DNA from 4 places in the Variovorax sp. Root434 genome. Region 1 is predicted to be linked to each of the others. Evidence: predicted binding sites of a transcription regulator. Region 1 holds the regulator's gene; each other region holds the start of a gene.

What was found. Region 1 encodes sigma-54, which starts transcription at its own class of promoters, with help from an activator protein. Its sites were predicted from a motif close to TGGCANGNAANCTGCTTT; they were not measured.
Region 2: a site for sigma-54 is predicted at 3,916-3,933, ahead of ASD05_RS14145 (pilin). Genes of this name have one in related genera too.
Region 3: a site for sigma-54 is predicted at 1,737-1,754, ahead of nirB (nitrite reductase large subunit NirB). Genes of this name have one in related genera too.
Region 4: a site for sigma-54 is predicted at 5,325-5,342, ahead of ASD05_RS20475 (nitrate regulatory protein). Genes of this name have one in related genera too.

Annotation. Positions count from the first base shown of each region.
Region 1 covers NZ_LMEK01000003.1:135,926-143,317, forward strand. The annotation lists gene argS (arginine--tRNA ligase) at 1-297, shown strand, start outside; gene ASD05_RS05315 (SPOR domain-containing protein) at 309-1,076, shown strand; gene ASD05_RS05320 (thiol:disulfide interchange protein DsbA/DsbL) at 1,222-1,869, shown strand; gene lptA (lipopolysaccharide transport periplasmic protein LptA) at 2,069-2,785, shown strand; gene lptB (LPS export ABC transporter ATP-binding protein) at 2,782-3,576, shown strand; gene rpoN (RNA polymerase factor sigma-54) at 3,731-5,308, shown strand; gene ASD05_RS05340 (phospholipase D family protein) at 5,319-6,920, shown strand; gene ASD05_RS05345 (YceI family protein) at 6,958-7,392, opposite strand, start outside.
Region 2 covers NZ_LMEK01000012.1:774,016-781,407, reverse strand. The annotation lists gene ASD05_RS14160 (FHA domain-containing protein) at 1-649, shown strand, start outside; gene ASD05_RS14155 (CHASE2 domain-containing protein) at 701-2,953, shown strand; gene ASD05_RS14150 (3',5'-cyclic-nucleotide phosphodiesterase) at 2,983-3,786, shown strand; gene ASD05_RS14145 (pilin) at 3,994-4,437, shown strand; gene ASD05_RS14140 (hypothetical protein) at 4,518-6,578, shown strand; gene ASD05_RS14135 (glycosyltransferase family 2 protein) at 6,685-7,392, shown strand, end outside.
Region 3 covers NZ_LMEK01000022.1:378,264-385,655, forward strand. The annotation lists gene ASD05_RS19250 (2-hydroxychromene-2-carboxylate isomerase) at 162-806, opposite strand; gene ASD05_RS19255 (DUF1289 domain-containing protein) at 803-1,060, opposite strand; gene ASD05_RS19260 (YbaK/EbsC family protein) at 1,057-1,545, opposite strand; gene nirB (nitrite reductase large subunit NirB) at 1,943-4,474, shown strand; gene nirD (nitrite reductase small subunit NirD) at 4,495-4,836, shown strand; gene ASD05_RS19275 (formate/nitrite transporter family protein) at 4,888-5,700, shown strand; gene ASD05_RS19280 (bifunctional protein-serine/threonine kinase/phosphatase) at 5,711-7,392, shown strand, end outside.
Region 4 covers NZ_LMEK01000024.1:167,551-174,942, reverse strand. The annotation lists gene ASD05_RS20495 (ANTAR domain-containing protein) at 1-552, shown strand, start outside; gene ASD05_RS20490 (ABC transporter ATP-binding protein) at 701-1,510, opposite strand; gene ntrB (nitrate ABC transporter permease) at 1,507-2,445, opposite strand; gene ASD05_RS20480 (CmpA/NrtA family ABC transporter substrate-binding protein) at 2,456-3,700, opposite strand; gene ASD05_RS20475 (nitrate regulatory protein) at 4,038-5,300, opposite strand; gene tsaD (tRNA (adenosine(37)-N6)-threonylcarbamoyltransferase complex transferase subunit TsaD) at 5,403-6,464, shown strand; gene ASD05_RS20465 (alpha/beta hydrolase-fold protein) at 6,400-7,155, opposite strand; gene ASD05_RS20460 (Hsp20/alpha crystallin family protein) at 7,344-7,392, opposite strand, start outside.

The DNA of each region.
Region 1 (7,392 bases):
ACGCTCAAGGACGTCGACCTGTCGCCGCTGGAGAGCCCGGCGGCCCAGGCGCTGATGCTGCTGCTGGCCAAGTACCCGGCCATGCTCACGGCAGCGGCCAAGGATTTCGCCCCGCACGACGTTACTTTCTATCTGCGCGAGCTGGCCGCCAGCTATCACAGCTACTACGACGCCGAGCGCATCCTGGTCGACGACGAAAAGGTCAAGCTGGCCCGCCTCGCGCTGGTCGCCGCGACCGCGCAGGTGCTGCACAATGGCCTCGCGATTCTCGGCGTCAGTGCGCCGAGCAAGATGTGAACTCCCTCACCATGAAGAAGACAACCAGACAACGCGGCAACATCGTCATCGGCCTGATCATCGGGCTGGTGCTCGGCCTGGGCGTCGCGCTGGGCATCGCGGTCTACGTGACCAAGGTGCCGATCCCGTTCGTGACCAAGACGCAGCGCGGCGGCGCCGAGCAGGACGAGGCCGAAGCCCGCAAGAACCGCGACTGGGACCCGAACGCGCCGCTGGCCGGCAAGGCCGGGGCCGCCAAGCCCGCGCCGGCTGCACCGGCCGCCCCGGTCAATCCCGTCACCGGCGAGCCGGCAACCACCGCCGTGGCCCCGGCCACCGCCCCGCCCACGACAGCACCTCCGGTGCCCGTGGTGGTGGCGCCCAAGCCGCCGCGTCCGGCACCGGTGCCGGCCGAAGCCAACTCCCTGCCGGCGTCGAACGATCCGCTGGGCGACCTCGCCCGCGCGCGTTCGGGCAGCGTTTCGGGCTCCGGCACGACCACTGCCTCGGCCGCGCCGAGCAGCAGCAACAACAGCAACGCCAGCAGCAGTTCAGGCGCCGATCCGTTCATGTACTTCGTGCAGGCCGGCGCCTTCCGCACCACCGACGACGCCGAGGCGCAGCGCGCCAAGCTGTCGCTGATGGGCGTCGAGGCCAAGGTCACCGAGCGCGAGCAGGCGGGCCGCACCGTCTACCGCGTGCGCGCCGGCCCCTTCAACAAGAAGGACGACGCCGATCGCCTCAAGGAGCGGCTCGACGGCGGCGGCATGGATTCGGCGCTGGTTCGCGTGCAGCGCTGACCCGGCGGCCGCCACGAATAGCCCCTAAGCTTCGCGCCGCGGCATTTGCCGCCACCATCTGTCATCGCCTTGGGCGCGCCGTGAGTTGGGGGAACTCCCCGCCGCGCGCCGGCTCAGTCTGCGTACCAACTGGAGAACCCTTTCAATGAAACGTCGTGACTTTTCGCTGGCCGCCACTTCGCTGGGCCTGCTTTCGCTGGCTGGCAACACCGCCCACGCCCAGGCGCGCGCGCCCAAGGCCGGCACCGAGTACCTGGCGCTCGACAAGCGCGTGCCGGTCGACGCGCCCGCCGGCAAGATCGAAGTGGTCGAGTTCTTCTCGTACAACTGCCCGCACTGCAACGACTTCGAGCCGGCGCTGGAAGCCTGGGTCAAGACCGTGCCGAAGGAAGTGGCGTTCCGCCGCATTCCCGTGCCCTTCGTGGGCAACGACGTCGAAGCCAAGCAGCGCCTGTACTACGCGCTCGAGGCCATGGGCAAGGTCGACGAATTCCAGCCGAAGGTCTTCAACGCGATCCACGCACAGCGCCAGAATGTGAACGGCGACGCCAACATCATTGCCTGGGCCACGGCCAATGGCCTTGACGGCGCCAAGTTCAAGGAAGTCTTCACCTCGTTCGGCGTGGCCAGCAAGGCCAAGCGCGCCTCGCAGATGACCGACGCCTACAAGGTCGCCGGCGTGCCGGCGATGGCCGTGGCCGGCCGCTGGTATGTGGACGGGGAAACCGCCGGCAACATGACCAAAGTGCTTCAGGTCGTGAACTATCTGGTCGGCGAGGCAAAGAAGGGCTGACCCCCAGGGCTGCGCGCACTTCGTGTCGCTCTGCCTACCCCTTGCAGGGGGCAACACCCGCGGCCCGGCGGAGCCGGTTCCGCGGTGTTTCTGGTAGAACCGGAAGGAAAGTCAAGCCCGCTTCGGCGGGCTTTTTCATCTGTGCGAGCGGGGCTGACGCAATCAGCCGCATACAATGCCGAGCAAGTTTCGTGCCTCTATGACATTGCACTCTCACCCCACCACTTCCTTCCTTCGTCGCATCGGCCGCCTGGCCGCCGGCGCGCTGTTGCTGGCCGGCCTTGCCTCGGGCGCCGTGGCCGAGACCGCCGACCGCGCCAAGCCGATGAACATCGAGTCCGACTCGATGCGCTACGACGATCTGAAGCAGACCAGTGTGTTCACCGGTAACGTTCTGGTAACAAAGGGCACGATCATCATCCGCGGCGCGCGGCTGGACGTGCGCCAGGACGCCGAGGGCTACCAGTACGGCGTGGTGACCGCCGCGCCCGGCAAGCGGGCCTACTACAAGCAGAAGCGCAACGCGCCCGACGAGTGGATCGAGGGCGAGTCCGACGTCATCGAGTACGACAGCCGCGCCGACAACGTCAAGTTCATCCGCAACGCCACGATGCGCCGCCTGATCGGCGCCACGCCGAACGACGAAAGCCAGGGCGCGCTGATCGTCTACGACCAGAGCAACGACACCTACACGGTCAACGGTTCCACCGTGCCGCCGAACACCGCCGTCAACGCGGCCGCCCCGGGTGGCCGCGTGAAGACCATCCTGACCCCCAAGGCCGCGACCGCGCCGGGTGCACCCGCGGCGGGAGCCCCGTCCGGCGCCAAGGCGCCGCCGCCAGCGCCCACCCCGGCGCCCGGCAAGGGCCTGCGCCCGAGCACCACGCTCGGTGACGAGGGAGAAACCCGCAAGTGATCGAATCCGTTGTATCGCAGGACGCCAACAGCACGCCGGGCAGCCGCCTGGTCGCGCGCGGCCTGAAGAAGAGCTATGGCAGCCGCACGGTCGTGAAGGACGTCTCGCTCGACGTGCAGAAGGGCGAAGTCGTCGGGCTGCTCGGGCCGAACGGCGCGGGCAAGACCACCTCGTTCTACATGATCGTGGGGCTGGTGCGCGCCGATGCGGGCGACATCACCATCGACGGCGAGCCCATCGCCCACATGCCGATCCACCGCCGCGCCCGCATGGGCCTGAGCTACCTGCCGCAGGAAGCCTCGATCTTCCGCAAGCTCACGGTCGAGGAAAACGTGCGCGCCGTGCTCGAGCTCCAGAGCGAGCCCGATGCCAACGGCAAGATGGCACCGCTGTCGAAGCAGCACATCGAAGAGCGCCTGTCCGAACTGCTGGCCGACCTGCGGGTGGACCACCTGCGCGACTCGCCCGCGCTGGCGCTGTCGGGCGGCGAGCGCCGCCGCGTCGAGATCGCACGCGCGCTGGCCACCCAGCCGCGCTTCATCCTGCTGGACGAGCCCTTCGCCGGCATCGACCCGATCGCGGTGATCGAAATCCAGCGGATCATCAGCTTCCTGAAGGAGCGCGGCATCGGCGTGCTCATCACCGACCACAACGTGCGTGAAACGCTGGGCATCTGCGATCACGCGTTCATCATCAGCGACGGGCATGTGCTGGCACAAGGTACACCCTCGGAGATCGTCGACAACGCCGAAGTACGCAGGGTGTACCTGGGCGAACACTTCCGGATGTGATCGTGCGGCGAGGGTCAAGGATCATCGTGGCCACCGTCCGCGCGGAGCTTCCTCGCGGGGGCCGCCGCGCACGGCCGCCCGAAGCGGCCGGCCCGCCCCCGGTAGGGGGTTGGCGTAGCGCGAAGCGCGCAGCCTGGGGGGGAGCCATTTCCTCATGAAGCAAGGGCTGTCCCTTCGCGTCTCGCAGCATCTGGCACTGACGCCACAGCTGCAGCAGTCCATTCGGCTGTTGCAGCTTTCCACGCTCGAACTGAGCCAGGAAGTGGAGCAGATGCTGGACGAAAACCCGTTCCTCGAACGCACCGCGGAAGAAGCGGCGCGCGAGGAATTCGGGCTCGACACGGCCGATGCGCCGGTTCCGCGCGATGAGGGCGAGAGCGACTTCGCGCCTTCGGCCGCCAGCGCGCCCGCCGAGACCACCAGCACCACCACGGCGGATACCGACGGGCCGGCTGCCGAGATCACCGAGCGCGAGCCCGACTGGGAGGGCGACGGCACCGTCGACATGGCGGCGCCCGACGACAGCGAGTGGGGCAGCGACGCGCCCGCGCGCCAGAACAACCTGGGCGACGACGAACGCGCCGACGCCACCGAACTCGCGCGCAGCCAGGAGTCGCTGCAGTCATTCCTGCACCGCCAGGCGCTGAGCCTGCGGCTGAACGAGAACGACAGCGCCGCGCTGCGCTTTCTCATCGAATCGCTCAACGACGACGGCTACCTCGAAGACTCGCTGCCCGCGCTGGCCTCGGGCCTGGCCGGCGACGACAACGACCAGTTCGACGACCTCGTGCATCACTTCCAGGTGGCGCTCGGACTGTTGCAGAGCCTGGAGCCCGCGGGCGTAGGCGCGCGCGACCTCGGCGAATGCCTGTGCATCCAGCTGCGCGCCATGGCCAGCGAGGACGAGACCGACGAAGAGGCGCTGGTCCGCAAGACCGCCATCACCGTCTGCAAGCAGCCGATGGAGCTGCTTGCGCGCCGCGATTTCAAGCGCCTGGCCACGCTCACCCGCAGCAGCGAGGAGCTGGTGCGCTCTGCGCTGCAGATCATCGCGCGGCTGGAGCCCAAGCCGGGCCGGCGCTTCGTCGACGTGGAGCGCAACATCGTCATTCCCGACGTGATCGTCACCAAGACCGGCCGCGGCACCAACGTGAAGTTCCGCGTCATGTTGAACCCCGAGGTGATGCCGCGCCTGCGCGTGCACGACATCTACGCCGGCGCGCTCAAGTCGCACAAGGGCGAGGGCAGCCAGGCGCTGTCGCAGCGGCTGCAGGAGGCGCGCTGGTTCATCAAGAATATCCAGCAGCGTTTCGACACCATCCTGCGCGTGAGCAATGCCATCGTCGAGCGGCAGAAGAGCTACTTCGTGCATGGCGAACTTGCGATGCGCCCGCTGGTGCTGCGCGAGATCGCCGACGAACTGGGCCTGCACGAGTCGACCATCTCGCGCGTGACCACCGCCAAGTACATGGCCACGCCGTTCGGCACCGTCGAGCTCAAGTACTTCTTCGGCTCGGCGCTGGGCACCGAGACGGGCGGCAATGCGTCGAGCACCGCGGTGCGCGCGCTGATCAAGCAGTTCGTGAGTTCCGAGAGCATCAAGAAGCCGCTGTCGGACAGCCAGATCTCCGAGATGCTGAAAGAGCAGGGCATCGAGTGCGCACGCCGCACCGTGGCCAAGTACCGCGAGGCGCTGCGCATCGCGCCCGCCAACCTGCGCAAAGCCCTGTAGAAAGACGCCGATGACCCGTCGCCTGCTGTCGCGTTGTGGGCACTGGGTTTTCGTCATGGCGGCGGTGTTGCTGTTCGCCGGCTGCGCCACCCTGCCCGACGAGGCCCCGCGCGCACCCACCAAGGCCATGGCGGTGTCGGCCGACACCGCCCTCGGCAAGCTCGCGCTGGCCTCGCAGCCCGACCCCGACCTGAGCGGTTTTCGCCTGATGCCCGGTGGCGACTTCGCCTTCGACACCCGCATCCAGCTGGCCCGCCGCGCCCAGCGCACGCTCGACGTGCAGTACTACCAGATCGAGAACGACGAGACCGGCCGCTACCTGCTGCGCACCCTGCGCGACGCCGCCCAGCGCGGCGTGCGCGTGCGGGTGCTGATGGACGATCTCTACACCTCGGGCGAGGACGAACTGCTGCTCGGCTTTGCCGCCACGCCCAACGTCGAGCTGCGCCTGTTCAACCCGTTCCCGGCCGGGCGCGCGAGCATCCTGAAGCGCTTCACCGCCTCGCTGTTCGACTTCAGCCGCGTCAACCGGCGCATGCACAACAAGCTGTTCATCGCCGACGGCGCGATGGCGGTGGCGGGCGGGCGCAACATCGGCAACCAGTACTTCACGCGCACCGCGGGCGAGAATTTTCTCGACCTCGACACCTTCGTCACCGGCGCGCTGATCCCGCGGCTGGGCAGCCTGTTCGACCAGTACTGGAACAGCATCTACGTGCGGCCGATCCAGTCGGTGGTGCGCAGCGAGCTGTCGGCCGAAGAGCTGCAGCGCCGCTTCGACGCCGCCACCGGCCCCGACACCACGCCGCCGCCGCCGAAGCCCGCGCCCAACGACCTGCTCGGCTACAGCCCGATGGTGGAAGACCTGAACGCCGGCAAGCTCGGCCTGATCTGGACCACCGCCGAGGCCTACGCCGATTCGCCCGAGCGCGTGATCGGCAAGACCGCCTCCTACGGCGGCGTGCCGCTGCTCGACGTCGACAGCGTGCGCTACAACGTGGTCGAGCAGATGCGCCGCGCGCGCTCCGAGGTGACCATCGTCTCGCCCTACCTGATCCCGGGCGCCACGGGGCTGGAGGTGATGCGCGAGATCCGCAACCGCAACGTGAAGATCAGCGTCGTCACCAATTCGCTGGCCGCCACCGACGAGCCGCTGGTGCACACCGCCTACCGCCGCTACCGGCCCGACATGCTCAAGCTCGGCGCCGACCTCTACGAGTTGAGCTCCACGCGCACCCGGCGCAGCGTGCGGCTGGGCCTGTTCGGCACCTCGGTCGGGCGGCTGCATGCCAAGTCGGCCGTGATCGACCGGCGCACGCTGTTCGTCGGGTCGATGAATTTCGACCCGCGCTCGGAGTCCGCCAACACCGAGATCGGGCTGATCATCCACAGCGCCGAGATGGCGCAGCAGGCGCTGAAACTCATCGACGTGCTCAAGCAGCAGGGCGCCTACCGGCTGCGCTTTGCCGAAGGCAGCAACGAGTCGCGCATCGAATGGGTCAGCGAGGATGCCGGCAAGCTCACCGTGCTGACCGAGGAGCCCGACTCCAGTTTCTGGGGCCGGGTCATGCTCGAGATCCTGGCGCCGCTGACGCCGGAGAGCCTGCTCTAGCTGGCGCTCGCGGCGCCGGCGATGCCGGGCAGCGGTGTCATTGCACGTTGACTGCTTCGACCTGCACCAGCAGCTTTACCTTGTTCTCGAAGCCGAAGTTCAGCCCCCAGGTAATGCCCCAGTCGCTGCGCTCCACCGTGGTCTCGAAGTCGCCGCCGCACACCTGGCGGTTGATCAGCGGGCTCAGGTAGCAGTTGAAGCGCACGGCCTTCAGCGTCACAGGCCTGGTCTGGCCCATCAGCGTGAGCGTGCCGGGAACGTCGACCACCTTGCCGCCGCTGAAATCGATGCGGTCGGCCACGAAGCGGCCGGTCGGAAACTCGGCCACGTTGAAGAAGTCCTTGCTCTGCACGTGGCGGTTGAGCAGGTCGACGCCGGTGTTGATGGAGCTGATGTCCATCGTGATGTCGACCTTGCCGCTGGCGCCGGTGCCGTCGATCTGCACGGAGCCGTCCTTGGTGCTGAAGCGCCC
Region 2 (7,392 bases), on a different contig from region 1:
GAGGATGATCATTTCGGTCGATGGCGTTGTCATCGGGCAAGTGGCGCTTGCCAAGGAGCGCACGACACTGGGACGCCGTGCCTACAACGACATCGTGATCGACAATCTGGCGGTCAGCGGCGAACACGCCGTGCTCCACATGAGCGGTGGCGAAGTCGAAATTGAAGATCTCAACAGCACCAACGGCACCTACGTCAATGCGCTCGCCATCCAGAAGCAGGCGCTCAAGGACAACGATGTCGTCGAGGTCGGCGGCTGCCGTATCCATTTCCGCGCGCGCAGCAACCTGGCCGTCAGCGCCAGCTCGGTCCGCACCGCATCGGCCGAGTTCCCGTCGGGGAACATGCCCCTGTCGTCGGCACCCACGGAATCGGGCGCGCTGGTCGAACTCGGCGTTCCGGTGCTGCGCGTGCTCTCCGGCGCCAACGAGGGGCAGGATGTTTCGCTGCAGAAGGTCGTCACCACCATCGGCAAGCCCGGTGTCGCGGTGGCGGTGGTCACGCGCCGGCGCATGGGCTACGTGGCCGCGGGCGTCGAAGGACGCGTCATGCTCAACGGCCAGCAACTGGGGGCCGAGGCGGTCGCGCTGCAGGAGCACGACGTGCTCGAGCTCGGCGGTGCCACACGCATGCAGTTCGTGCGCATCTGAGCCGCTTTTTCTCCCGGCCTGTTGCGGCAAAGCCCGTAGGGGTGCAGCGCCGTGAGAGGGCTGCGGCGGCACTGGCCGCGCGTCGCCATCACCTTGCTGCCGGTGCTGCTGGCGCTGGCGCATGCCACCGGCGCGTGGCCGCTGAGCGCACTCGAACGCCTTGACCGACTGATCTACGACATCCGCCTGCGCGCCACCATGCCGGGCACGTTCGATGCGCGCGTCGTGATCGTCGACGTCGACGACGCCAGCCTGGCGCGCCAGGGGCAATGGCCCTGGGCGCGCGACAAGATCGCTCGCCTCACCACGGAACTGATGGCCCGCCAGCAGGTGGCCGTGCTCGGCTTCGACGTCATGTTCCTCGAGCCGGACCGCAGCTCCGGCCTCGACAGGCTGCGAGAAATCGCCAGCGGGCCGCTGGGCAGCACGCCGGGCTTGGCCGCCGAGGTCGAGCGGCTTGCGCCCTCGCTCGATCACGATGCCACGCTCGCCGCGGCGCTCGAGGGCCAGCGCGTGGCGCTGGGCTACTACTTCACGCGGACCGAAACGCCGAGCGCCAAGGGGCAGCTGCCTCCTGCTCCCTCGTTGCCGGAGGGAGCGTTCCCCCCGGGCGGCGTTTACGCCACGAACTGGAATGGCTTCGGAGCCAGCCTGCCGGCGTTGGCGCAGGCCGCGCCCATCGCGGGTTTCCTGAATACGCTGGTTGGCGCCACCGGCGACGGCGTCATTCGCAGCGTGCCGCTCATCGCCCGCTACGAGGGCGACAAGGCGCAGCCGGGCTACTACGAATCGCTCGCGCTCGCGGTCTACCGCCTCGCGAACGGATTGCCGCCCGTGCAGCCCGCCTTCGCGCCCGGCGGCGCCAAGCCGCAGCTCGAATCGTTGAGAGTGGGCGCCCTGCGCATTCCGGTCGACACAACGGGCAGCATGCAGGTGCCGTTTCGCGGCCATGGCGGTGCGGACGGAGGATCGTTCCGCTATGTGCCCGCCGCCGACGTGCTCGAGGGCCGGCTCGGGCCGGGCGAACTGAAGGGCAAGATCGTGCTCGTGGGCGCTACCGCCCCGGGCCTGCAAGACCTGCGCGCCACCCCCGTCGAAGCCGCCTTTCCGGGCGTGGAAGTGCATGCCAACATCGTCTCCGGCCTGCTCGACCATCGGCTGCTCAGCGTGCCCGACTATGCCTCGGGCTACGAGACGCTGCTGGTCGCCGTTACGGGGCTCGTGCTGGCCTTCGGGCTGTCGCTGCTGTCGGCGCCGCGTGCCGTGTTGCTGGCCGCGGGGGCGATCGCCGTGCTGATCGGCCTCAACACCTGGCTGTACGCGAGCCACGGCCTCGTGTTGCCGCTGGCGTCGGCCCTGGCCATGACGGCGCTTGCCTTCGCCTTCAACATGAGCTGGGGCTACTTCGTCGAATCGCGCGCGCGGCGCGGCCTCATGCGGCTCTTCGGCACCTACGTGCCGCCCCAGCTCGTCAACGAAATGATGGCCCAGCCCGACCGCTACAGCATGCGCGCCGAGAGCAAGCCCATGACCGTCATGTTCTGCGACATGCGCGACTTCACCCGCCTGTCGGAGCAGATGGCGCCGGCCGAACTGCAGGCCTTTCTCAACACCGTTTTCAGCCGGCTCACCAACGTCATCAGCGCGCACCGCGGCACCGTCGACAAGTACATGGGCGACTGCGTCATGGCCTTCTGGGGTGCGCCCATCGACACGCCCGAGCACGCCACGCTCGCTGTGCGCGCCGCGCTCGACATGGCCGATGCCGTGCACGACATCAACCGCATTCACCGCGCCAGCGGCCGGCCCGAGATCAGCGTGGGCATCGGCATCAACAGCGGCGTGATGAGCGTGGGCGACATGGGCTCCACCACGCGCCGCAGCTATACCGTGGTCGGCGATGCGGTCAATCTCGCATCGCGCCTCGAAGGCCTGAGCGGGCACTACGGAATGGAAATCGTCGCCAGCGGCGCCACCCGCGAACTGGCGCCCGGCTACATCTGGCAGGAACTCGACAGCGTGCGCGTCAAGGGCAAGGCACAGGCCGTTGCCGTTTTTACGCCCCTGGCCGCGCGCACGCCCGAAGCGGCGAAAGAAACGCAGCAGTTGCTTGACCGCTGGAGCGAAGTGCTCGCGGCCTACCGTCGGCAGGACTGGGCGGTGGGCCGAAACTTGCTGGCTCCCCTGCTCGCCGCGGACGCGAAAAAAGTCCTTTACCAGCTCTACGCCCAGCGTTTAGCCTCGATGGCGTTGCGCCCGCAAGACCCGGATTGGGACGGCGCAACCCGGTTCGAAACCAAATGACGGCAGACACATACGAGGGGTCTCTCACAATGCAGGTTCGTGTGCTGGGTTGCTCGGGCGCCATCGCCAAAGACTGCCGCACCACCTCGTTCCTGGTCGACACGGACCTGCTCGTCGATGCGGGCACCGGCGTCGGCGATCTCACGCTCGAAGAGATGGCCCGCATCGACGACGTCGTGCTCACGCACAGCCACCTCGACCACATCGCCGCCTTGCCGCTGATGCTCGACGCCGTGGGCAGCCGCCGTACCCGACCGCTGCGCGTGCACGCACTGCGCGCCACCATCGAGGCACTGCGCACGCACGTGTTCAACAACGTCATCTGGCCGGATTTCGAGAGCATTCCCAGCGCCGATGCGCCCTTCGTGAGCTTTCATGACATCGCCGTGGGGCAGACGCTGCAGCTGGGCAGCCGCGAGCCCAAGCTCGTCGAGGTGCTGCCTGCGGTCCATACGGTGCCGGCCTGCGGCTTCGCCGTACGGCGGGCCGAAGGCGGCGCCCACTGGGTCTTCAGCGGTGATACCGAGCGCAACGCGCCGTTCTGGGAGCGCGTGAACGCGCTGGACGTGGCGATGCTGGTGATTGAAACGGCCTTCAGCAGCCGCGAGCATGCGCTGGCGGAGCGCAGCCAGCATCTCTCGCCTGCCGTGCTGGCCGATGAGCTGGCGCATATCGGGCCGGGGAAGCAATACCCGATCTACATCACACACACCAAGCCGGCGGAGACGGACGAGATCATGAGCCAGATTGAGACGCTGGCGGTCGGACAGGTGGCGGGGTTGGCGCAGCGGGATATTCGCTGGTTGAAGGCGGATGGGGTGCTGACTTTCTGACTTTTGGCTGCGCACTGGAATGACAAAATTGTCAACATGTGTAGCATCTCGAAGCAAGTTATGTCACACCATGTAACGCAAATGTGAACAAAGATGACGCGTTCGGTCACTACAACGCTCCGCAGGGGGTGGCACAGATGCTGCGGAAGGTACCTCGCTCCGGGCAGGTTCCCGGGCGTAACAACCAACCAACCTGGAGTTAGTTCAATGAATCGTCGTACTCTCGCTCGCCGCGCACAGGCCGGCTTTACCCTTATCGAATTGATGATCGTTGTGGCGATCATTGGTATCTTGGCAGCGGTGGCTCTGCCGGCATATCAGGACTACACGACGCGTGCCAAGGTCAGCGAAGTGATCCTGATGGCAGCGCCTGCAAAATTGGCAGTTTCCGAAACCAGTTCTTCGCTCGGGGATCTTGCTTCTGTTACCGCAACTAATACCGGATATTCGTTCCCGGGTGCTACGAAGTACGTTAGCAACGTCGTGATCACGGCAACGACCGGCGTTGTCACGGTCACGTCCGCCGTGCCTGGTGCAGCAGGTGACATCATTCTGACGCCAACCGTAGTCGCGGCTGGCACCGGTCAGTTGAAGTGGAAGTGCACGACCACTATCACCGAAAAGTTTGTCCCGGCTGAATGCCGCGCCTAATCCTTTGGATCTGCGGACTATGAGTTGAAAGGCGGCCTTCGGGCCGCTTTTTCTTCGCTATCTCCAAGGCGTCGACATACATGTTCGCATCGTTCTCAAGCCGGCCTGCTGCAAGACGGCCGGTTTGGCCTGAACGCGCCGCTGCATATGGGATATGCACCGTTTTGGTAATCGCTTGGACGCTATATGCCGGCAAGGACGTTCCTTGGGATGCGCTCCACTATCACCTGTATGCGGGCTTTAGCGCGCTCAATGAGCGCCTGTCGATCGACTTCTACCCGGCCGGTTCGCTGACCTATCTAAACCCCTACGCACACCTTCCGCTCTACCTGATGGTGCACGCTCAGTGGCCATCGATTGCCATCGGCGTCACTTTCGCGTGCCTGCACAGCGTAATGCTGTGGATGACTTACGAATTAGCGCGCGCCGTCAGCCGCCGAGGTGATGGTACGAGCCCCGCTATCGTGGTATGGACCGCAGTCGGTCTCGCCCTGCTCAACCCTGTACTGCTGCAGGAAATCGGCTCGTCGTTTACCGACGTTACGACGGGTACGCTGGCGCTCGGCGGATATGTCGCACTTGCAAACGCCTTCATCGGGGGCCGTCTCCGCCTCGTCGCCTTGGCCGGAGTGCTGCTCGGGGCTGCCGCGGCGTTGAAATTGTCCAATGCTTTCTTGGCACTTGTCCCGGCCCTGCCACTCGTGCTGGGCTGCGTGGCGACGGCTCGATTGCGAGTGCGCACAGTGCTGATATTTACGGTCTGTGCGAGCGGGGCTGCGCTCTTCATCTTCGCGCCATGGGCATGGCGTCTCGAACAAGCTTTCGGCAATCCGTTCTTCCCGATGCTGAACGACGTCTTCCATCCACTCGACACCATGAAAGGGGCGATGCGCAGCCAGACCGCCCCGCATACTTCGGCTGTCGAAGCGTTGGGACGATTGTTCAACGCCATGCGCGACCCGCGCTTTCTGCCGCCGTCGCTGGTCGAAGCGCTTGCCCGACCATTCGAAATGTTGCGTCCGCGGCGGCTAATTCACACCGAAACCATGGCGCCTGACGCGCGCTATGCAGGCCTGCTGCTGTTATGTGTATCGGCGCTGGCGGCCGTCGCATGGCGGCGCTGGCACGGCGTGAAGGCGGCCATGGCGTCCTCCGATCAAGCCTTTACCTTTCTGGCGGCGGCGTTCCCTATTGGGTGGGTGATATGGCTAGCCATCAGTGGCAACAGCCGTTACTTTCTGCCCATGGCATGCGTTTCGGCTGTGCTCCTAGCAGCGGGGCTGCATCGCGTGTTTGCCGATGCGCCGCGTGTGCTGGCCTATGCGCTGGCCGCGGTCTTCGGTGTCCAGGGGCTGCTGCTGTGGCAAGCGACCGAATTCCGCTGGGGCGCGCAGCCATGGGGCGGGCAGTGGGTGCAAGCGACGATTCCGCTGCACCTGCAGACGGAACCGTACCTCTATCTCCCGATGGATCCGCAATCGCAGTCGTTTCTTTTACCGTCGTTAGCGCCCGGCTCCGCTTTCTTGGGCATCAGCACCGGCCTTACGCCGGAGGGGTCTGATGGCCGGCAGACGCTGACGTTGATCAACACCAATCTCGCACGACTGCGCATGCTCAAACTCGTGAAGGCCATCGAATCAGACGGGCGCCCTGTGGCACCCGCCGCGTCGACTTTCGACTACCCGCTACGCCGTTTTGGGCTGCGTGTCGATACCTCGGACTGCGACTACATCAACTATCGGGGCAACCCGGACGTTGTCGAGCGACTGGGCCCTCGCTCCGGCCCGCGCGATCAAGTCTACCTATACACCTGCCGTGTAGTGTCGGGACCGAGCCTGACCGAAGCCGAGCGCGAGCGCAAAGTCGTCACCGATCTTGTGCTCGATCGGGTCGAAGACGCGTGTCCCGAGTTATTTCCTTCGCGGAGGGCCAGCCTGCGCAGCGGTGCTATCTGGCGCCGCAACTATGCCGATGTAGTCATTTGGGTCAACGATGATGGCCTTGTGCGATTTGCCGATCTGCTTCGTGGCGGCGGAGATTTCGTCGCTATTGGGCGTGAAGAGGACTGGATCAGATCGCCGCAGAAACTCACCTGCTGGCGCTCGGAGGGCCGCGCTCATGTCGAATTTGGGAAAGGCTGAAATGACGATGCAAGTTCAGCTAACGTCGGGCGGCCGCACTGCAGAAGTATCAAATGCAGCCCACTCGCCAGGCTTCGTATTGGCTGGGCGTAGCGGAGAACGACCCATGGAAGCTAGCCTTGTATTGCATTATTCGAGCGAGCAGTCTGATCGTGACGACCGCGCGCCGGGCACGCCCGTGGGCGAAGTCGCCGCATGCTCGATCTCTGATCCAGCATCACGCTTCGCGGTGCCCGCTGCGGGGATCGAACCGCAGTTCGAACTAACGATCCTGATGCCCTGCCTTAACGAGGCGCGCACGCTGCCAACCTGTATCGGCAAGGCAAAAGCCTTCCTGGCGCACTCGGGCGTTCGTGGCGAGGTGCTGGTGGCCGACAACGGCTCGACTGATGGGTCGCAGACATTGGCCATGTCGTGTGGCGCAAGGGTCGTCGACGTGCCTGTTCGCGGCTACGGGGCGGCGCTGATCGCCGGCATCGACGCTGCGGCAGGCCGCTACGTAATCATGGGCGATGCCGACGACAGTTACGACTTCAGTGCGCTTGCCCCCTTTGTCGCCGAACTGCGCCAAGGGAGCCAACTCGTGATGGGGAACCGCTTCCGCGGTGGCATCCTGCCCAGCGCAATGCCTCCATTGCACCGCTACCTGGGCAACCCGGTACTGAGCTTTATGGGACGGTTTTTTTTCAAGTCCAAGATTGGTGACTTCCACTGCGGCTTGCGTGGCTTCGAGCGCCAGGCCATTCTGCAGTTAGGGCTGTGTTGCGAGGGCATGGAGTTCGCCAGTGAGATGGTCGTCAAAGCCTCTTTGCAT
Region 3 (7,392 bases), on a different contig from region 1:
TCCTGTGTGTGTGCGTTCATGCGGCGCCCGACTGTTTCGGGACCGTGAGGCATTCTTGGAGGCGCGACTGACCCGAGCCTTGCGCGAAACTGAACCGGTGCTTACGGTTTAAGGTGAAACCCGCGGGGCGCGTTTCAGGTTGTAAGAAATCCGGGGGTCGCTCAGTTTTTGCTGCTGCGCAGCAGGGACGGGCGCTGGTCCGCCGACGTCCATTGCGGGCCGTCGAACCACGCATCGCCCGACAGGTAGGCGCGCAGCATCTGCAGGCCGTCGAAGCCCCAGAACAGGCGCCCGTCGACCACATAGGCGGGCGTGCCGAACACGCCGAGCTGCAGGGCCTCGTCGGTGTTGCGCTTGAGCAGGGCCTTGCTCTCGTCGCTGTTCGCGTCGCGCTTCGGCGCCAGTTGCGCAGTGAGCGCGGCGAGGCGCGCGGCGTCGCCCGCGTCTTCGCCGCCGCGCCACACGTGGCGGAAGATGGTCTCGGCCACGAGGCGGCTGATGCTGCCGTCGTCGCTCGTCGACACTGCCAGCCGCAGGTGAGGCAGCGGGTTGTAAGGATGCGAGGCGGGCATCTCGATCCGGATGCCGTTCGCGTGGCCCAGCCAGAGCACGTGGCGGTAGGTCCAGCTGCGCTTCGACGGGATCTCCGCCGGCCCGAGCTGGCCGTGCTGCTTGAGCAGCGCCCCTAGCAGCACGGGCTTGTAGGCCACGCTGCAGCTCAGGCCTTCGAGCGCCTCCGGCAGGTGCTCGAACGCGAGGTGCGCGTAGGGCGAGATGAAGTCGAGATAGAAGTCGATGTGCTTCATGCGGTGTTGTCTCCGGAAGCGCGCCAGATGCCGGCCCGCGCACGCAACTCTATCGCGCGCCACACGTGGCGCCGCGTTTCGTCTTCCATCCTGCTCCAGCCGGCGATCTCGGGGATGGTGCGCAAACACCCTTCGCAGAAGCCGCTGAGGCGGTCCATGCGGCACACGGAGGAGCACGGCGAGGGCACGTCTTCAGCCATGGCCTGCACGGCCACGGCGCGCTCGGCCAAGGTCTCGGCCTCGTCGAAGTTCACACCACGTCCGCCACCGGCGCGCCGGTGAGCTTCTCGAGATCGTGCGGGCGCAGCTGGAACACCGCATGCGGATGGCCCGCGGCCGCCCAGATCTCCTCGAAGCGGAACAGCTCGCGGTCGATCAGCACCACGGGCTTGGTCACGTGCCCGACCGGCGAGACGCCGCCGATGGTGAAGCCGGTGCGCGCCTTCACGAAGTCGGCGTCGGCGCGGCCGGTCTTGCCGACCAGCGCATCGACCTTCTTCTCGTCGACGCGCTTGTCGCCCGAGGTGATGACCAGCACCGCCGCCTCGTCGCTCTTGCGTCGGAAGATGATGCTCTTGGCGATCTGGCCGACCGAGATGCCGAGGGCGTCGGCCGCCTGCTGCGCGGTGCGGCAGGCGTCGTCGAGCATGCGCGGCGAATGGGGATGGCCGGCGTCCTGGAGTACGCGCGAGACGCGCTGGACACCGTCGGGAAGGGAATGGAGTTCGGAGCCGCACATGGCAGGTTCAGCAGGTTCAGGGTTCATCGAGGTCCCAGAGCATACGGAAAAGCCTGCGCCGCCGCCTGGGCGCACCAATGCGGAGAGCCTCGCGACGCCACGGCGCACGACGCCCGTGCGTCCGGCGCCGGGCCCGGGGCGGTTTCGGTGCGCAACCGGCCGGCCAGGGTGGCCGCGGCGCTTTTTTGATCCGGCATGGATATTGCTCATCCCCCGGTTCACAGTGCCTCCGCTAACGACGGCGGGGTTCAAGCGAGCTGGCGGCCGGCAAGCCGCGAGCTCGTCTGCTCCAACCCAATTTCGCATCCGTTCCGTCGCGGAGGCCCACTGCCGCTGTCTGCCCAGACAGTGACCGGCGGGCCGCAGCTTCCAGGGCCGGCTGCGTGCAGGACCCCCAATGAAGATCGCAGTCATCGGCCACGGCATGGTCGGCCACAAGTTCCTCGAGCAACTCCACGAGCTCGGCGTCGCGAACGCACAAGTCACCGTGCTTTGCGAGGAGCCCCGCCCGGCGTACGACCGGGTTCACCTGTCCGAGTTCTTCGCCGGCAAGACGGCGGAAGACCTGTCGCTCGTCGAGCCGGGCTTCTTCGAGCGCAGCGGCTTCACGCTGCGTCTGGCCGCGCGGGCGGTGGCCATCGAGCGGCGCAACAACACCGTCTCCACGGCCGACGGCGAAGTGGTGCACTACGACAAGCTGGTGCTTGCGACGGGCTCCTTCCCCTTCGTGCCCGCCGTGCCGGGCCGCGACCGCCCGAACTGCTTCGTCTACCGCACCATCGAGGACCTCGAGGCCATGAAGGCCTGCGGCGCCCGCTCGAAGAGCGGCGTGGTCGTCGGCGGCGGCCTGCTGGGCCTGGAATGCGCCAAGGCGCTGCGCGACATGGGCCTCGAAACCCACGTGGTGGAGTTCGCGCCGCGCCTGATGGCCGTGCAGGTCGACGAAGGCGGCGGCCGCGCCCTGCGCAACAGCATCGAGGCGATGGGCCTGCACGTGCACACCGGCCGCAACACGGTGGAGATCACCGACGGCGCGACCGCCCGCCACCGTATGGTGTTCGCCGACGGCACGCACCTGGAAACCGACATGATCGTGTTCTCCGCCGGCATCCGTCCGCGCGACGAGCTGGCGCGCCAGAGCGTGCTGGCCGTCGGCCCGCGCGGCGGCGTGGCGGTGGACAGCCACTGCCGCACCAGCGACCGCAGCATCTACGCGATCGGCGAATGCGCGTCGTGGAACGAGCAGACCTTCGGCCTCGTCGCGCCGGGCTACGACATGGCCCGCGTGGCCGCCAAACACATCGCCGGCCAGGACGACGCCGCCTTCACCGGCGCCGACATGAGCACCAAGCTCAAGCTGATGGGCGTGGACGTGGCGAGCATCGGTGACGCGCACGGCAAGACGCCGAAGTCGCGCGCCTACCAGTACGTCGACGAACGCAAGCAGATCTACAAGAAGATCGTCGTCAGCGAGGACGGCAAGCAGCTGCTGGGTGCGGTGCTGGTCGGCGACGCCGCCGAGTACGGCACGCTGCTGCAGATGGCGCTCAACGGCATCGCGCTGCCCGCCGACCCCGAGTTCCTGATCCTGCCGTCGAGCGACGGCAAGGCCAAGCCGGGCCTGGGCGTCGATGCGCTGCCCGACAGCGCGCAGATCTGCTCGTGCAACAGCGTCACCAAGGGCCGGATCTGCGAGGCCGTGGGCGAGGGCGCGTGCACTGTCGCCGAGCTGAAGGCCTGCACCAAGGCCGGCGCCACCTGCGGCGGCTGCGTGCCGCTGGTCACGCAGGTGATGAAGATGGAGATGTCCAAGCGCGGCATGGCGGTCAACAACCACCTGTGCGAGCACTTCCCCTACTCGCGCCAGGAGCTGTACCACCTGATCCGCGTGGGCGAGATCCGCAGCTTCGCCGACCTGCTGGCGAAGCACGGCAAGGGCCTGGGCTGCGATATCTGCAAGCCGACCGCCGCGAGCATCTTCGCGTCGTGCTGGAACGAGTTCGTGCTGAAGAAGGACCTGGCCAGCCTGCAGGACAGCAACGACTACTTCCTCGGCAACATCCAGAAGGACGGCACCTACTCGGTGGTGCCGCGCATGCCGGGCGGCGAGGTCACGCCCGACGGGCTGATCGCGGTGGGCCAGGTGGCGAAGAAATACGGCCTGTACACCAAGATCACCGGCGGTGCGCGCGTGGACATGTTCGGTGCGCGCGTCGAGCAGCTGCCCGCCATCTGGGAAGAACTGATCGCGGCCGGCTTCGAGTCGGGCCATGCCTACGGCAAGTCGCTGCGCACGGTGAAGAGCTGCGTCGGCTCCACCTGGTGCCGCTACGGCGTGGACGACAGCGTCGGCCTGGCCGTGGAACTGGAGAACCGCTACAAGGGCCTGCGCGCGCCGCACAAGATCAAGTTCGGCGTGTCGGGCTGTACCCGCGAATGCGCGGAAGCGCAAGGCAAGGACGTCGGCATCATCGCGACCGACAAGGGCTGGAACCTCTACGTGTGCGGCAATGGCGGCATGAAGCCGCGCCATGCCGAACTGCTCGCGAGCGACCTCACCAAGGCCGAGCTGATCCGGCTGATCGACCGCTTCCTGATGTTCTACGTGCGCACGGCCGACCGCCTGCAGCGCACCAGCACCTGGCGCGAGAACCTCGAGGGCGGCCTCGACTACCTCAAGGGCGTGCTGCTGCAGGACACGCTGGGCCTGGGCGACGAGCTGGAAACGCAGATGCAGCGCGTGGTCGACACCTACCAGTGCGAATGGAAGACCGCGGTGAACGACCCCGTCACGCGCCAGCGCTTCCGCTCCTTCGTCAACAGCGAGAAGCCGGACGAGCACATCGTGTTCGTGCAGGAGCGCGGCCAGATCCGCCCCGCCCGCGCGGAAGAGCGCGGCGAAGCCGCCTCCGACGTCTCGATGGCCTGAAGAACATCCAAGGAAATCCCATGACCCAAGACAACCTCCAGTGGACCCCGGTGTGCGCGGCCACCGACATCCTGCCCGACACCGGCGTGTGCGCTCTGGTCGACGGCGTGCATGTCGCGATCTTCAGCGTCGGCCATGAGCAGGCACTGTTCGCCATCGACAACATCGACCCGAAGGCGGGGGCCAGCGTGCTGTCGCGCGGGCTGGTCGGCAGCCTGGGCGAGCGCATCGTCGTGGCTTCGCCGCTCTACAAGAACCACTTCGACCTGCGCAGCGGCGAATGCCTGGAAGCGCCCGAGCACTCGGTGCGCGCGCATGCCGTGCGCGTGCAGGAAGGCCGCGTGCTCGTCGCGCTGGCTTGAGGCCCCGGTCTCCCTTTTCAGTTTCGTCTTTATCGCTTCCAAGGAACCAGAATGGCCTATCTAGCCCCCGCCGAGTTCGTCACCAAGATGGTGGACGCCGGTGAATCCAAGCTGCTGATGTCCACGCGCGACACGCTCATCCGCTCGTACATGGCGGGCGCGATCCTCGCGCTGGCGGCGGCCTTTGCCGTGAGCATCACCGTGAACACCGGCAATGCGCTCGTTGGCGCGATGCTGTTCCCGGTGGGCTTCATCATGCTGTACCTGCTGGGCTTCGACCTGCTGACCGGCGTGTTCACGCTGGCACCGCTGGCCGTGCTCGACAAGCGACCCGGCGCCACCTGGGGCGGCGTCATGCGCAACTGGGGACTGGTGTTCACCGGCAACTTCGCGGGTGCGCTGACGGTCGCGGTGTTCATGGCCGTCATCTTCACCTTCGGCTTCAGCGAGGCGCCCAACGCCATCGGCGAGAAGCTCGGCCACATCGGCGAAGGCCGCACCATCGGCTACTCCGCGCATGGCGCCGCCGGCATGCTCACGTTGTTCATCCGCGCCGTGATGTGCAACTGGATGGTGTCGACGGGCGTGGTGGCGGCCATGATGTCGACCACCGTGTCCGGCAAGGCGATCGGTATGTGGATGCCGGTCATGGTCTTCTTCTACATGGGCTTCGAACACTCGATCGTCAACATGTTCCTGTTCCCCACCGGCCTGATGCTGGGCGGCAAGTTCACGATCATGGACTACCTGATCTGGAACGAGCTGCCCACGGTGCTGGGCAACCTCGTCGGCGGCCTGACCTTCGTCGGGCTGACGCTCTACTCCACGCACTACAAGACGGCGCCCAAGCGCGCCGCCAGCTGAGCCGGCCTGGATGCCGCGCAAGGCATTGCGCGTGACGCTCGGCCAGCATTCGCTGGCAGGGCGCAAATCGCCGGTCAACCAGGACTTCCACGGCGCCATGCTGCCCGAGGGAGCGCTGCGCGCCTCCAAGGGCATCGCGGTGGCGCTCGCCGACGGCATCGGCTCCAGCCGCGTGAGCCAGGTGGCGAGCGCGGCGGCCGTGCGGGGTTTTCTCGACGATTACTACGCAACCTCCGACGCGTGGTCGGTGCGCCGCTCCGCGCAGCGGGTGCTGGACGCCACCAACTCGTGGCTGCACGCGCAGACGATGCGCAGCGACGCGCGCTTCGACAAGGACAGCGGCTACGTCTGCACCTTCAGCGCGCTGATCCTCAAGGGCCGCGACGCGCACCTGCTGCACGTCGGCGATGCGCGCATCTACCGGCTGCACGCCGGCGCACTGGAACAGCTCACCGAAGACCACCGCGTCAACGTGTCGTCGGCCGAGTCATACCTGGGCCGCGCGCTGGGCGCGGGCGCCCATGTGGAGATCGACTACCGCTGCTGGCAGGCGGAGGCGGGCGAGGTCTACCTGCTGGCCACCGATGGCGCGTACGCGCACCTCGACATCGGCACGGTGAACGACGTGCTCGGCCGCTGCGGGGACGATTTCGACGCGGCGGCCCGCCTGCTGGCGCAAGCCGCGCAGGCCAAGGGCAGCGACGACGACAGCACGGTCCAGCTGCTGCGCATCGACGAGCTTCCCGAAGCCGACGCGCCGCATGCGCAGCTGCAGCGCGAAGGCCTGGCGCTGCCGCCGGCCCTCGCGCCGAGGGACCGCTTCGAGGGCTTCACGCTCGTGCGCGAGATCCACATGAGCGCGCGCAGCCACGTGTACCTGGCCACCGACGAGGCCACCGGCCAGCCGGCGGTGCTGAAGCTCCCGTCAATCGACCTGCGCGGCGACCCCGACTACCTCGACCGCTTCGTGCTCGAGGAATGGGTGGCGCGGCGCATCGACAGCCCGCACGTGCTCAAGGCCAGCGCCGTCGAGCGCACGCGCGGCCACCTGTACGTGGCCATGGAGTACGTGGACGGCCAGACGCTGGCGCAGTGGATGGTCGACCACCCCCGGCCCGCGCTGGACAGCGTGCGCGGCATCGTCGAGCAGCTGGCGCGGGGCCTGCAGGCGCTGCACGGCAAGGAAATGCTGCACCAGGACATGCGCCCCGAGAACGTGATGATCGACCGCACGGGCACCGTGAAGATCATCGACCTCGCCGCCACCCACGTCGCAGGCCTGTCCGACGGCAGCGGCGAGCGCCGGGCGCTCGCCATCGAAGGCACGCTGCAATACACCGCGCCGGAATACTTCATCGGCCATGGCGGCACGGCCCGCTCCGACCTGTTCTCGCTGGCGGTGATCGCCTACCAGATGCTCGCCGGCCAGCTGCCTTACGGGCTGCAGGCGTCGCGCATCCGCTCACCCGCCGATGTCGGCCGGCTGCGCTATGTGCCGGTGCGGCATTTCCGTCCCGACCTGCCCGCGTGGGTCGATGCCGTGCTGCAGAAGGCACTGCACCCGCAGGCGGCGAAGCGGCAGGAGGCGGTGTCCGAATTCGCGCACGACCTCAGGGCGCCGGGGCCGGAGTTTCTTCGCGCGCGCTCACCCGCACTGATCGAGCGCCGGCCGGTGCTGTTCTGGCAATGCAC
Region 4 (7,392 bases), on a different contig from region 1:
CTGGCGGCCCTCGGGCTCGGTGCGGCCGGCGCGCAGGCGCTCGTACAGGCGCAAGCCGCATGGAGCGGGCTGGCTCCGGCCTTGACGGCGCGACCTACGGCGACGGGGCTGGCCGACATCGACCAGCGCGCCGAAGTGCTGCTCTCGGCCGCGGAGGCGCTGACCGAGGCGCTCGAAGCCTCGGGCGCGCGGCGCGCACTGCGCATCGTCAACATCTGTGGACGGCAGCGCATGCGTGCGCAGCGGCTGGCGAAAGACGCGCTGCTCGCTGCCACGCTGAAAGAGAAAGCCGCGAACGCGCGGCTGGTGCCCACCATGGCCGAGTTCGAGGCCGCCTTGCTCGAACTCGAGCGCGCCCCGCTCAGCACCGCCGAGATCCGCACCGCGCTGGCCAGCGCCCGCGACGAATGGCTGCGGCTGGTCGGCGGCGTGCACGCGCTCGACAGCGCCGACGGCCGCGCCACGCTGGTGCGCTCCAGCGACGCGCTGGTCGACACCTTCGAGCGCCTCACGGCGTCGTACGAGCACAGCCTCCAGGTGATCATGTCGTGAACCTGGCACACCCCCAGGCTTCGCGTACTGCGTGTCGCTACGCCAAGCCCCTTGCAGGGGGCAACACCTGCGGCCCGGCAAAGCCGGTTCCGCGGTGTTTGCTGGAAGGAAGGCATGGCTCGACGCGCCTGGGCGCTGTGTCGATCTGTCAGGCCGCGGCCTTCTCCACGTGCGCCTGGCGCGTGTAGAGGAAGTCGATCACGGCCTTGCGCGCGTGCACGTAGGCCGGGTCTTCGGCCAGCTCGACGCGGTTGCGCGGGCGCGGAATGTCCACCGCCAACACGTCGCCGATGGTGGCGGCCGGGCCGTTGGTCAGCATCACGATGCGGTCGCTCAGCAGCACCGCTTCGTCCACGTCGTGCGTGACCATGACCACGGTGCTGTGCGTCTTCTGCACGATGGCCAGAAGCTCGTCCTGCAGCTTGGCGCGCGTGAGGGCGTCGAGCGCGCCGAAGGGCTCGTCCATCAGCAGCACCTTGGGCTCCATCGACAGCGCGCGCGCAATGCCCACGCGCTGCTTCATGCCGCCGGAGATCTCGCCGGGGCGCTTCTGCGCGGCGAGCGTGAGACCGACCAGCGCCAGCGCCGCGTCGGTGCGCGCGCGCAGCTGCACCTTGTTCTCGGTGGCCGCGAACACTCGCTCCACCGCGAGGTACACGTTCTCGAAGCAGGTGAGCCAGGGCAGCAGCGAGTGGTTCTGGAACACCACGGCGCGCTCGGGGCCGGGGCCCTTGATCTCCTTGTTGGCGCACAGCAGCGAACCTTCGGTGGGCGTGGTGAGCCCGGCGATGAGGTTCAGCAGCGTCGACTTGCCGCAGCCCGAGTGGCCGATGAGCGTGATGAACTCGCCCTTGGCCACGTTCAGGTTCACGTCGCGCAGCGCGACGAAGCGGCCCTTGGGCGTCTTGAACGCCTGCTCGACGCCGTGGATCTCGATGTACTTCGAATCATCGATCATGACTTCACCTCTTCGAACGTGAATGCAGTGGCGAGCTTGATGAGCGCGAACTCCAGCACGAGGCCGACGATGCCGATCACGAAGATCGCGATGATGATGTTGGCGACGTTGAGGTTGTTCCACTCGTCCCACACCCAGAAGCCGATGCCGACGCCGCCCGTGAGCATCTCGGCTGCCACGATCACCAGCCATGCGGTGCCCACGGCCAGCCGCACGCCGGTGAGCATGTAGGGCAGCACGGCGGGGAACAGGATCTTCGTGAGGATCTTCCATTCGCTGAGGTTCAGCACCTTGGCCACGTTCATGTAGTCGCTGGGCACGCGCTGCACGCCCACGGCGGTGTTGATGACCATCGGCCAGATCGAGCAGATGAAGATGGTCCAGATGGCGGCCGGGTTGGCGCCCTTGAACACCAGCAGGCCGATGGGCAGCCAGGCCAGCGGCGAGACCGGACGCAGCAGGCTGATCAGCGGGTTGAACATGCGCGAGAGGAACTCGAAGCGCCCGATCGCGAAGCCGGCCGGAATGCCGACCAGCGCCGCGAGGCCGAAGCCCAATGCCACGCGCTGCAGTGACGAGAGCACGTTCCAGCCCACGCCCTGGTCGTTCGGGCCCTTGCTGTAGAACGGGTCGCTGAACACGGTCACGGCCTGCTGCCAGGTGGCTGCGGGTGTCGGGAAGCCGGTGGTGCTCTTCATGGCCACGATTTCCCAGATCAGCAGCAGCAGGCCGAAGCCTGCGAGCGGCGGCAGCACGCGCATCCAGAAGGCGCGCAGGTCGAGTGGTGTTCTCGGCTTCTGCTCCTTCTCCCCTCTGGGGAGAGGGGCGGGGTGAGGGGCAGCTTCGGTGCGGGGCTTGCCCTCACCCCGGCCCTCTCCCGCGCGCGGGAGAGGGAGGGAGGCTTCGAGCGGCGAATGAAAGACGGCGCTGACCATGGTGTTCTCCCTATGCGTGGATCTTGAACGAATCGGCGTACTTCCTCGGGTCCTTGCCGTCCCAGACCGAGCCGTCCATCAGCTTGCTGGTGCGCATGGGGTCCTTGGGCACGCTGACTTTCATGGCGCCAGCCACGTCCTTGTACATGTCGATCTGGTTGATCTGCTTGGCGACCGCCAGGTAGTCGGGGTGCTCTTTCAGGATGCCCCAGCGCTTGTGCTGCGTAAGGAACCACATGCCGTCGGACAGGTACGGGAAGTTGACCGCGCCGTCGTCGAAGAACTTCATGTGGTTGGGGTCGTCCCAGGTCTTGCCCATGCCGTTCTCGTAGCGGCCCAGGATGCGCTGGTTGATGGCATCGGCGCTGGTGTTGATGTAGCTCTTCTCGGCGACCGTGTCGGCCATCTTCGCCTTGTTCTGCAGGTTGGCGTCGATCCACTTGCTGGCCTCCAGCACGGCCATCATCACGGCGCGGCAGGTGTTGGGGTTCTGCTTGACGAAGTCGGCGCGGGTGCCGAGCACCTTCTCGGGGTGGTCCTTCCAGATGTCCTGCGTGGTGATGGCGGTGACGCCGATCTTGTCGATGATGGCGCGCTGGCCCCAGGGCTCGCCCACGCAGAAGCCGTCCATGTTGCCCACGCGCATGTTGGCCACCATCTGCGGCGGCGGCACCACGATCACCTTGGCGTCGGCCACCGGGCTGATGCCGGCCGAGGCCAGCCAGTAGTTGAGCCACATGGTGTGGGTGCTGGTGGGGAAGGTGCCGGCGAAGGTGTACTCGCGCTTTTCCCTGGCCATGAGCTTGGCGAGCGAGGGCGCGTCCACCGCGCCCTTGTCCGCAAGCGCCTTCGACAGCGTGATGGCCTGGCCGTTGCGGTTCAGGCCCATCAGCACCGCCATGTCCTTCTTCGGGCCGCTGGCGCCGACGTGCACGCCGTAGACGAGGCCGTACAGCACGTGGGCCATGTCCAGTTCGCCGTTGACCAGCTTGTCGCGCACGCCGGCCCAGCTGGCTTCCTTGCTGGGGACGATCTTCACGCCGTACTTCTTGTCGAAGCCCAGTACCGAGGCCATCACCACGCTGGCGCAATCGGTCAGCGGGATGAAGCCGATCTTCACTTCCTGCTTCTCGGGCTTGTCCGAGCCCTGAGCCCAGACGGCGGCGCGCAGCGCGGGGTCGATGCCGACGGCACCGATGGCTGCGGCTTGCAGGACGCGGCGTCGGCTGAGGCGGGTTGTGAGCAGGTCGGTCATGGGCGGGGCTCCGGTTGAAGGCGAACAAACAAAAGACAAAAACAAAAAAGGCGTCCGCACCGCGCAGGGGCTGCTCGAAAACGAGCCCTTGCGGGATGGGGACGCCTTTGTCCGGTTCGGTGGAGGCACCCGCCGTTGGGTGCCGCTGCCTGAAGGCCCATTGGGGGCCTGTGAACGAAATGCTTGCAAGTGGTGTGCCAGCCTTCAGGACCTGCACGCTGCTATCAGGAAAGTAGCTCGATGCAGCGGTGCAGCATGGGCGAGCGCCCGATCGGAACCGCGCAGCGCCGATCGCACGGTTGTTGTGCACTGCACCAAGTTGAACGGCCGGGCCGCTTCAGCGCGGGGGCGCGCGGTCGAGCATGGGCAGGTAGTCGGCCATTGCCAGCATCGACTCGGCCACGTCGACCAGCCGCCGCTTCTGGTTCATGGCGGTCTGGCGCAGCATCTTGTGCGCCTCATCCTCGCTGAGTCGGCGGTGCGCCATCAGCAGGCCCTTGGCGCGCTCGACGATCTTGCGTTCATTGAGCGAGGCGCGCACGGTTTCGAGCTCGTCGCTCATGGCCTGCAGGCGGTGCGACTGCTCCTGGACCATGTCGAGCACCGAGCGTTCGAGGTGGCGGCCGAACTGGGCGGGCGTGGCGGCCTGCGCGTCGGCGTCGTCGAAGAACAGGGCGCCGGCCTGCGGGGCCAGCGTGTCCAGCAGCTGCCGGTAGTCCTGCAACTCGCTGCGCGCCTGCGCGGTCTTGCGCTCGCACAGTGCGCGCAAGACTGCGGCCAGGCGCTCTTCCACGGTCTTCATGGCGTCGATGCGGCGGGTGCAGCAGTCGAACCAGGCCTGGCTCAGCGGCACGTCGGCCGGGGCGGAGGTGGCGCCGCGCCGGCGGATGCGTTCGAGCTCCGCCACTTCGGCGTCGGGCTGGCTGTTGCGCCAGAGCGCGAGCACGGCCTCGCCGGAGAAATCGGTGAACACCTGGAAGCAGCGCTCCTGCGACTCGATCAGGTGCAGCCACTGCAGGCGCTGTGCCTCGTCGCTGCGGCCCAGCGCCAGCGCGGCGGCACCGAAGGCGCGCTCCTGGCCGGCAAATTCCTTGCCCTGCATGAAGTTGAACATCGCGACCAGCAGGCGCGAGATCTCGGGGTCGGTGGCGCCGTCGGCGGCTTCGAACACCACCGACAGCAGGCCGGCAACGAGCTTGGCGAAGGCGGCGGTGGACTGCGCCGGTTTCAGCTCGAGCGCATCGATGCGGCGGCGCAGGGCAGGCAGGGCGTCCAGGCCCGGGAGCACCCAGGCGATGCGGCTGAACAGGCGCGCGCTGTTACCGGCTCCTGCGCTGCGGTGGTCGTCGGCTTCGAGCTGGTCGAAGCCGGCGCGCACCTCCTGCTCGAGCGCCGTGCATTCGGCGATCTGCGGGCCGCGCTGGTCGGCGAAGCGGCCGCCGTGCGAGGCGAGGAACATGTTCGACATGCCCCGCTCGCGCTGCAGCGCATGGACGAGGCGGCCGATCACGCCCACCAGCTCGCTGGTGCGGGCGAGCCGGTCCAGCTCGTCGATCTCGCAACGGCGGGCGGCGATCAGAAAACTCAGTCCGGATTTCATGGTGGGAGGGGCGCTGACCCTCCCACTGCAACATCCGTGCCTTGCTGGCGCCGTTTGCCCCTTCGCGGGCGGCCGCACGGGGCGCCGCCTACACTCGGCGCCATGCTCTTGTTGGGAATCGAATCATCCTGCGATGAAACCGGCGTGGCGCTGGTCGAGTCGCACGGCAGCGCGCTGCCGATGCTGCGTTCGCACGCGCTGCACAGCCAGATCGCCATGCACCAGGCCTATGGCGGCGTGGTGCCCGAGCTGGCCAGCCGCGACCATATCCGTCGCGTGCTGCCGCTGACCGAGACGGTCATGGCCGAAGCCGGCCGCTCGTTGGCCGAGATCGACGTGGTGGCCTACACGCGCGGGCCGGGCCTGGCGGGCGCACTGCTGGTGGGCGCGGGCGTGGCCTGCGCGCTCGGCGTGGCGCTGGGCAAGCCGGTACTGGGGGTGCATCACCTCGAAGGGCATCTGCTGTCGCCGTTCCTGAGCGCCGATCCGCCGGAGTTTCCGTTCGTCGCGCTGCTGGTATCAGGCGGCCACACGCAGCTGATGCGGGTGGACGGCGTGGGGCGCTACGAGCTGCTCGGCGAGACCATCGACGACGCGGCCGGCGAGGCGTTCGACAAGAGCGCCAAGCTCATGGGCTTGCCGTACCCCGGCGGACCGTGGCTCGCGAAGCTGGCCGAAGGCGGCAACGCAACGGCCTTCAAGCTGCCGCGGCCGCTGCTGCACAGCGGCGATCTCGATTTCTCCTTTGCCGGCCTGAAGACGGCCGTGCTCACGCAGGCCAAGAAGCTCGGCGACCAGCTCGAAGCGAACAGGGCCGACCTGGCGGCGTCCACGCAGGCGGCCATCGTCGAGGTGCTGCTGAAGAAGTCGCTCGCGGCACTCGACCAGACCGGGCTCAAGCGGCTCGTGGTGGCGGGCGGGGTGGGGGCCAACAGGAATCTGCGCGAACAGCTGAATGCCGCGTGCGCAAAGCGCAAGGTGCGTGTGCACTACCCCGAACTGCACCTGTGCACCGACAACGGCGCCATGATCGCCATGGCCGCGGCAATGCGCCTGCAGTCGGGGCTGTCGCAGGCGAGCGAGCGCTATGCCTTCGACGTCAAGCCGCGATGGCCCATGGCGTCGCTCTCGTCGGCTGAGGCGCCGCTGCCGGAGACTGCGTAGCCGGCTGCCGCGAGCGGCCGATCGCCGGCAGCGGCAGCACGTCCAGCACATTGCGCCACAGCTGGCGCCACTGCGGCCAGTCGTGGCCGCCCTCGATCGTGAAGACGCGCCCCGGCGGCAGGGCGTCGGCCAGCAGCTTGTGGTTGCTGGCAAAGCGGTCGTCCAGCCCGAAGCCCAGGTACAGCGGCGGCAGATTCTTCGACGGCTTGGCGTCCAGGTACTGCTGGAAGAAGGGCCAGAGCTTGCGATCGGGCTCCTCGTCGGCCTGCGGTCCGGTGGGCGCCTGCCAGGCGCGCAGGCCGCCGGCCTTCCTGATCTCCGCGCCGAGCACCCGGCGCCCGAGGTAGGGCGCAAGCGCCACGATGCCGTCCACCGAGCCCGGTCGCGCCAGTTCGTGGATCAGCGCGCCGAAGCCGCCGATGGAAATGCCCACGAGCCAGATCGACTTGTAGCCCCTGGCACGCTGCGGCTCGATGACCTCGGTGTGCAGGCGCTCGCTCAGCGTCTGCTCGTAGTAGTAGGAAACATCCGCGTCCACCAGAAGCGCATCGGCCGCCAGATGGCGCTCGCGCACCGCGGCGATGAACCCTTCGCGCTCGAACTCGTCGGGCTTCAGGTAGGCCCCGGGCAGGAACACCAGGAGCGTGTCGGATTGTTCGTTGGGATTGGCAGGTTGAAGGTGCGTTTTCATGGTGCCTTTTGGGGCACCCGAACCGCACCGGCAGGGAATTCGGTGCGCTACGAGACGCCCACGAAGAAGAAAGTTCTAAGAAAACGTCACATCATGTGACGTTATTCAGCGCTATTGTGAATAAGGTGCTCGTTTAAAGTCAAAACGAGGCTGTTACCAACATTTTCTTCTTGTGGGCATAGGCCAAACTAGTTGATTTGCAACTGTGCGGCCTGGCTCGCGGGCACCAATTTGCCG